Regions from separate parts of the Bacillus sp. OTU530 genome, predicted to be linked through region 2. Evidence: predicted binding sites of a transcription regulator. Region 2 holds the regulator's gene; the other holds the start of a gene.
What was found. Region 2 encodes Rex, which represses fermentation and respiration genes when NADH is low (regulators of the CRP and FNR family bind a similar motif). Its sites were predicted from a motif close to TTGTGAAATATTTCACAA; they were not measured.
Positions count from the first base shown of each region.

Region 1: adhE (bifunctional acetaldehyde-CoA/alcohol dehydrogenase) is a predicted target of Rex. The motif match lies at 2,451-2,468, and genes of this name have one in related genera.

Region 1 covers NZ_JASATP010000030.1:51,479-55,778, reverse strand. Annotated here, with positions in the region: gene AAHB12_RS20080 (MMPL family transporter) at 1-107, shown strand, start outside; gene AAHB12_RS20075 (histidinol dehydrogenase) at 380-811, shown strand; gene AAHB12_RS20070 (YitT family protein) at 1,370-1,987, opposite strand; gene adhE (bifunctional acetaldehyde-CoA/alcohol dehydrogenase) at 2,518-4,300, shown strand, end outside.
Region 2 covers NZ_JASATP010000084.1:3,780-8,079, forward strand. Annotated here, with positions in the region: gene AAHB12_RS29845 (ABC-F family ATP-binding cassette domain-containing protein) at 1-1,740, opposite strand, end outside; gene AAHB12_RS29850 (redox-sensing transcriptional repressor Rex) at 1,935-2,564, shown strand; gene AAHB12_RS29855 (YdiK family protein) at 2,592-2,798, opposite strand; gene AAHB12_RS29860 (CPBP family intramembrane glutamic endopeptidase) at 2,801-3,535, opposite strand; gene groES (co-chaperone GroES) at 3,850-4,134, shown strand; gene groL (chaperonin GroEL) at 4,178-4,300, shown strand, end outside.

The sequences.
Region 1 (4,300 bases), on a different contig from region 2:
TGATTCGGCTATTGCTTGTGCCAAGCTTAATGAAAATGCTCGGGGATTGGAATTGGTGGTTTTTTACGAAGTGGAATCTTCATAAAGAAGCTAAAGGCGGTGTATAGTCGGTATCCTGTAGAGGATTCCGGCTTTTTTTATCCTGTAAGAAAGGATACATTTCCAGCTGGAAGACTATTCGACGTCGTTAGAAATTTTAGGAATACCGTGTAAGGGCAACTACGCCTCTGTCTTCGCCCAAGATTGGGGCTCGCCAATCGGCAAGTTTTCTTTATAGGCCTTATATCTATTTCCTTGCTATATGCAGTTAGAATGCATAGATTTGTCTATCTTTTGACAAAGTATGTCATAAAGAGATTATGATTGAGGTGAGGACAAAATGTTTCGATACTTCAAGTTTAGGCTCAATGATACAGTACAGTTTGCCGAGAATGACGGACATATTTATCGAATTGTCGGTTATCGGCTGGAAAAAGGCTATGGTGTGGAAGGCAATGAAGATTGGACGCACATCGTATATGAATTGCTTCGTGAATTTGACGGTTACATGATGGATGCAGAGGAATATGAACTGGTGAAAATCGTGCAGGTTGAGGATGAGTATTACAAAATACAGGATATGTGCGGTTATCGTTATCCGGTAAAAGCAAAGGTGACGAAACAGCCGCCGAAACTCCCGGCCCGCCAGCATGTAGATGAATTGTTGGATGCCTATAATGACTACCGAAGATTGGCCTCCTTATTCAATGATGTATCATACGAACGAAAGGCTGAAGAATTGCTCGGGAAGTTAAAAGAATTTAGTTCGTAGCAGGGATGTACAAAATACCTGGTTTGAGCAAAAGCTCTTCACTATGACTGCGGGAAGCGGAGCGCTGAAGTGAGACAAGCCTAGAAGCTATACTTTCTAATGTAATAAAGAAAACTCGCCGATTGGCGAGCCCTGCCCTTGGGCGAAGACAGAGGCGTAGTTGCACTTATACTGTATTCCTAAAATTTCTCGCTACGTCGAATGGGCTTCCAGCTAGAAATTGATACTTTTACAGTGTAAAGAAAACTCGCCGACTGGCGAGCCCTGCCCTTGGGCGAAGACAGAGGCGTAGTTGCACTTATACTGTATTCCTAAAATTTCTGACTACATCGAATGGGCTTCCAGCTAGAAATTGATACTTTTACAGTGTAAAGAAAACTCGCCGATTGGCGAGCCCTGCCCTTGGGCGAAGACAGAGGCGTAGTTGCACTTACACTGTATTCCTAAAATTTCTCGCTACGTCGAATGGGCTTCCGGCTAGAAATTGATACTTTTTAAAGTGCAATAAGAGGCTATGCAACAGGAATTACCTTCCTTTCGCATAGCCTCTTTTTCATCTTATATATAGGCTGATTCCGTTTTCTTTCGTCTATGGTATGTCATCACCCAATCCGTTATATATGCGCACACCGTCACCGAAAATCCGGTGTAGGCGACTTGATCCCACGACAAGTATACGAGTGACAAAATGAGAACAAGCACATCGAAAATAAAATACACTTTACCAACAGATAGGCGTGACACTTTGCTTATGAGTATCGACAAAATATCGTCTCCACCCGTTGCGCCTCCGTATCGTAAAATAAGTCCAAGTCCAAAGCCGACAAGAACGCCTCCAAGCAGCGCTGCGAAAAATAGATGCTGCGAAAGGTTAATTTGAAACGGAGAATATCGCTCCATGAGAGAATAAAAAACGGAGAAGGAGGTTGCGCCAATGATGGTCTTAAACGCTAATTGCCTTCCTAATATCTTCGAGCCCAGTAAAATTAATGGAATATCTAATAAAAGAGTTGTGATGGACGGAGAAATATGGAATAACGCTTGTACCAGCAAAGCGATTCCGATAAAGCCGCCCTCTGCTAAATTATTTTGTACGTGAATATGATAAAATGCAGCTGCTAAAACAAATGAACCAAACAAAATCATCAAAAACTCTTGCCAACGAATCCTTTTCATGGTTATTCCTCTTTCGTAGTTAGTTTTTTCGGGAAAATCCTGATAGAAAACTAACTACTGCATATACAGCATAAGAGCGCCTTGCTCTTTTGTAGTTAGTTTTCTAAAAAACTAACTACGCTATATATAACAGAAGGAATAACGGGGTCGTTGATCCAACATACTTTCGCCCACTTTCGTTTTGTTTCCGTAGACAAACACTGTCTAACGAAAAAAGACGCTAAGTGTACGACAAATCTTGACGTTTCCAGATGCTCCTTCGAGCAACCATGGTTTCAAATCCCTTCATTATAAAGTATGTTCTTATTATAGCATATGTTTTCGCAGAATAAAAAATAAATGTATATTATTTACATTTTCATTACAAATAATACATATTTTGTCGAAAAAATATATATGAAATAGTTCACAAATGCTTCACACACTTTTTTTCCAATTATGCAGTATAGTATGAGTGTAGAGATTGTGATTAATTTCACAAAATTAAACAGGACTAGACATCATTGTTAGTCCACTAAGGAGGAGCAAACATGGCAGTGAAAGAACAAATGGCGCAGCAGGTGCAAGACACAAGTGCAATGATTCATGAGCTCGTACAAAACGGGCAAAAGGCATTACAGCAGCTCTCGACCTTTACACAGGAACAAATTGATACAATTGTTCACGAAATGGCCCTCGCCGGTTTGGATCAGCATATGCCGCTTGCAAAGCTTGCGGTAGAAGAGACGGGCCGCGGTATTTATGAAGATAAAATTACAAAAAATATATTTGCAACAGAGTACATCTGGCATAGCATTAAACACAATAAAACTGTCGGTATTATTTATGAGGACGAGCAAGCTGGCATCATTGAAATTGCAGAGCCAGTCGGTGTAGTAGCCGGAGTAACCCCTGTAACAAACCCGACATCCACAACCATGTTCAAAGCATTAATTGCGATCAAAACGAGAAATCCAATTATTTTTGCATTCCATCCGTCCGCACAGCGATGCTCTGCGCAAGCTGCACGTGTTTTATATGAAGCAGCTGTCAAGGCAGGAGCGCCAGAATCCTGCATTCAATGGATCGAACAGCCTTCTGTCGAAGCAACGAAGCTTCTTATGAATGATCCGGGAGTAGCGCTTGTGTTGGCCACAGGGGGAGCAGGTATGGTGAAATCTGCATATAGCACAGGAAAGCCGGCTCTCGGTGTAGGTCCTGGTAACGTTCCTTGCTATATTGAGAAAACAGCGAAGGTGAAGCGTGCCGTGAATGATGTTATTCTCTCTAAGACATTTGATAATGGCATGATTTGTGCATCTGAGCAAGCAGTTATTGTAGATGAAGAAGTACATAAAGAAGTAAAGGCAGAAATGATTGCAAATGGCTGCTATTTCGTTACAAAAGAAGAGCAGAAGCTGCTGGAGAAGCTTGTCATTCGTGAAGACACCTGCGCTGTAAATCCTGACATTGTTGGTAAATCTCCTGAAGATATTGCCAATCTTGCCGGCTTTACAGTGCCAGAGAAAACGAAAATTCTCGTGGCAGAGATTCTTGGAGCAGGTGCGAAATATCCGCTATCCCGTGAAAAATTAAGCCCGGTTCTTGCTTATATTCGTGTGAAAAATATCGAAGAAGGCTTCCAGCAATGCGAGAATATGCTGAACCTTGGCGGACTCGGCCATACAGCGGTCATCCACTCTACGAATGAAGCGCTGCAACGAGAGTTTGCCCTTCGCATGAAGGCTTGCCGCATTGTTGCAAATGCACCGGCTGCTCAAGGGGGAATCGGTGATGTCTATAATGCTTTCTTGCCGTCCTTAACACTTGGCTGCGGATCCTACGGCAAAAACTCTGTTTCTGCTAACGTAACAGCCGTACACTTATTAAACGTAAAGCGGATGGCGCGCCGTAATAATAATATGCAATGGTTTAAGCTGCCTCCCAAAATCTATTTTGAAAAAAACGCAACACAATATTTAGCTAAAATGCCGAAGATTTCCCGTGCATTCATTGTAACCGATCCAGGGATGGTCAAATTGAATTACGTTGATATTATCACACATTACCTAAATCAAAATCCTAACAATGTACAGGTTGAAATTTTCTCTGATGTCGAGCCGGACCCATCTGACGTAACAGTATTTAAAGGAGCGGAGATGATGCGCGCGTTCCAGCCGGACGTTATTATCGCCCTTGGCGGCGGTTCTGCGATGGATGCCGCAAAAGGAATGTGGCTCTTCTATGAGCATCCAGAAACAAGCTTTCACGGCTTAAAGCAAAAGTTTCTTGATATTCGCAAGCGTACATTCAAGTACCCAGAGCTTGGCCACA
Region 2 (4,300 bases):
CCGGATTCGTTGTCGCTCCAGCTTTTTTCGCTCTTTATCCTCAAGATAGGTTCGTTTTTCTGCTGTTTGCTCAACCTTAGCTGGCTGCCCTTGTTCCTCTTGCTGTAGTTGTGCCCGCTCTAACATTTCCGCTTTCTTTTGTACATAATAGTCATAGTCACCTAGATACTCCTCTGAGCCCTCCCTTGACAGCTCAATCACCTTTGTAGCTACACGATTGATAAAATAACGGTCATGGGAAACAAATAAAAGGGTGCCAGGAAAATCGATTAAGGCATTCTCTAATATTTCTTTACTACTTAAATCCAGATGGTTTGTCGGCTCATCCAAGATTAGAAAGTTTGACCTTTGCATCATAAGTTTAGCGAGGGCGACACGAGCCTTTTCGCCACCGCTTAACGAAGAGACGGGCTTTAATACATCATCTCCAGAAAATAAAAAGTTGCCGAGAACTGTACGAATTTCTTTTTCCGGTTTTAGCGGGAATTCATCCCATAGCTCATCCAGAACACGTTTGGAGGAGGTCAAGTTTGCTTGTTCCTGATCATAGTAGCCAACCGTAACATTTGAACCAAAGGAAATCGTTCCTTGCAGCGGCTTCAGCCGTTCGATAATGGATTTTAGAAGCGTTGATTTTCCAATTCCGTTCGGTCCAACAAGAGCGATGCTGTCCCCTCGTGTAAGATGCATATGAATATGCTGAGCGATGGCCTCGTTTGCATATCCTATTTTTAAATCTTTCACCTTTAGCACATCATTTCCGCTTTGCCGGTCAATATCAAAGTGAAAGGAAGCCGATTTTTCATCGCCGAGAGGTCTTTCCATTAAGTCCATTCGTTCAAGCTGTTTTCGTCTGCTTTGCGCCCGTTTGGTTGTAGAAGCACGAGCGATATTTCGTTGGATGAAATCCTGTATTTTTGATACTTCTTCCTGCTGCTTTTCATAGCGCTTCATCTCCAGTTCATAGGAGGCAGCTTTTTCTTCTAAATATTTACTATAATTTCCTGTGAATTTTTTACTTTGCTTATTGGAAATTTCGTATACCTGTGTTACAAGACGATCCAAGAAATAGCGATCATGTGAAACAATTAAGATTGCTCCGGGATAGCCCTGTAAATACTGCTCTAACCATGTAAGTGTCTCAATATCAAGATGGTTTGTCGGTTCATCCAGAATAAGTAAATCTGGTTTTGTAAGCAGCATCTTGCCGAGAGCGAGCCTCGTTTTCTGCCCGCCGCTTAAGGTAGAGATGACTGTGCCGTGCGTTTCGATCGGAAAACCCAGCCCGCTCAATATGGAACGAATATCTGCTTCATATTGATAGCCTCCCTTTTCTTTATACGTTTGCTGTAATCTGTCATAATCGGAAAGCAGTTTATTGTAGCGCGTTTCATCAGTAAATACTTCCTCGCGTCCCATCTCTTGCTCTAGCCGGCGGATTTCCCGCTCGGTTGCTTGCAGCTCAGCGAATACGGTAATCATTTCCTCCCAAATGGTTAAGGAAGTTTCTAATCCAGTATTCTGGGCTAGATATCCCATTGTTACATCCTTTGGCTTGATGATTTCTCCTCCATCATACGATAGCTCGCCGGCAATGATTTTTAAAAGCGTAGATTTACCCGCACCGTTGCGGCCGACAAGCGCAACGCGGTCACGTGTTTGTACCTCTAGCTTTATATTTGATAGAATTACATCAGCGCCATACTGCTTTACCAATCCATTCACTTGTAGTAGTATCAATGCAATCACCTCTAGTTCGTCTCTCTTACATAAAACTTATGTTTTTCAATATAACTAAAAATAGTGTATAGTTTAAATTGAGTGACATAGTCTAGTTCTATTATACAAAGAAAGCTTTAGATGAATAAACTTCTACAAATTTATTCTAATAACATATAAAATGGAGTAGGGAGAAGCGAGGAGGGGGAACATCTATGGAGCAGCCGAAGATTCCGCAGGCAACTGCGAAACGATTGCCTTTATACTACAGGTTTATTAAAAATTTATCACTTTCTGGTAAGCAGCGTGTTTCATCAGCTGAGCTGAGTGAGGCAGTGAAGGTAGATTCCGCTACGATTCGAAGAGATTTTTCCTATTTTGGCGCATTAGGAAAAAAAGGATACGGCTATAATGTAAATTATCTTTTATCATTTTTTAGTCAAACACTCGATCAGGACGATGTAATTGGGGTTATTTTAATTGGGGTTGGGAATTTAGGAACCGCTTTCTTAAACTATAATTTCACGAAAAATAATAATACAAGGATTCAGATGGCATTTGATGTAGACACAGGAAAAATCGGGTCAACGATTGCGGATATCCCTGTTTATCATCTAGATGAACTAGAAGAGAGACTTACGGATGATATTAAGGTAGCAATTTTAACGGTGCCTTCTCATGTAGCGCAGTCAGTAACAGATCGATTGGCGAAAACTGCAATAGAAGGTATATTGAATTTTACGCCGGCTCGGATTGATGTTCCAGAGCATATTCGTATTCATCATATTGATTTGGCAGTGGAATTGCAGACGCTTGTCTACTTCCTCAAGCATTATCCAAAATAAAAAAAACGCGGCAGATGTCCCGCGTTTTTATTTTTTAGGCGTTTTTAGCTTTCGCAGCCTGATATTCAGAAGGATGAGCCTTAAGGCTAGTCCAAAATCGAATGTTGCCATAACAATTAAAAGCAGCGTATAAAAGTTCCAAATCGTAGTCTCCACACTTGTCACGGCTAAGTATGTGAAAACAGAACCGAGAACAAAATATAGTGTGGCCATAAACAGTGGTGAGCTTCGCATAATTAAAATCCTCCGATAAATGCTTGCAGTTTTTCAGCTTTTTGCATCATTCGCTCTATGTCGTCTTTAAATACAAGATTTATAAGTACAACAAAGGTATTCATCATCACATGAGCTGTGATAGGAACAATAATTCTTTGTGTTCGTACATATAGAAAGGCAAACACAATCCCCATGGACATATAAATGAGTAAATGGGAGAAATCCAAATGAACGGCAGCGAAGATTAGGGAGCTGATAATTGCCGCAACCAAAAAGTTATAACGTTTATAGAGTGTTCCAAATAAAATTTTTCTAAAAACAATTTCCTCGAGTACAGGCGCCAACACAGATGTTACAAGAATGAACCAAGGTGTGGCAGCTGCAATTTCAATGAGCTGTTCTGTGTTTTCGGAACCGGGTTCAATACCGAATACTTTCATTTCAATCATTCCTGCAATCGTCTGTGCGAAGAAGGCCAAGAAGACCCCTGTTATCATCCAAACGACTGTTGTAGCCGCATTTGATTTTTGGCCATTTGTGCTAATCTGCCCCCGGTCTTTTCTCAAAAGCCATAGAATAATGAGAAGGGCCGTGAGAAAGCTGATAATAGCCCAATGTCCGGAAGCTATCTGGAGCTTCGCCTCGCGTTCATACTGATTATACCATCCTGTTTTAATTAAAAGTGGTAGTCCGATTGCGCCGGATAGCTGCATTGCAATATATGTAACAATGATCCAGCCGTAGCGTTTATTCAAATTACATAACCCCTTTTTTGCTATAAATTTTCGTTTGTAAAAAGGAAAACAGAGTTTTGTATCGAAAACAATTTATGGTATGTGTCTCATTGTAACATAGAATACGGTTGGAACACGAAGGGAATGTTTTCGAAGCGATTGGATATACTGTGTGAGGGTCAGGATAAGCAAAACAATGGTTGTTTTCACAAATTTTGTGAGTTTTTTGCTTGCAAAAGAAAAATGGATTCATTATTATAATAAGTGTGTTAGCACTCGTTGGTATCGAGTGCTAATAAGATAAAACTTATATACTTATTGAGGAGGTTATTTTCATGCTAAAGCCATTAGGTGATCGCGTTGTGATTGAACTCGTTGAAGCAGAAGAAAAAACTGCAAGCGGTATCGTTTTACCAGGTACTGCACAAGAAAAGCCGCAAGAGGGAAAAATTGTGGCAGTCGGCACAGGTCGTGTTCTTGAAAACGGTGAGCGCGTAGCTTTAGAAGTAGCTGTAGGCGACCGTATTATCTTCTCAAAATACGCTGGTACTGAAGTGAAGTACGAAGGCACAGAATACTTAATTTTACGTGAAAGCGACATTTTAGCGGTAATCGGCTAATTTTATACATTTTTACTAAACAACTATTAGGAGGTCATGAAACATGGCAAAGGATATTAAGTTCAGTGAAGATGCTCGTCGCGCGATGCTTCGCGGTGTAGATACTCTTGCAAATGCGGTAAAGGTTACACTTGGCCCAAAAGGACGTAATGTTGTATTAGAGAAG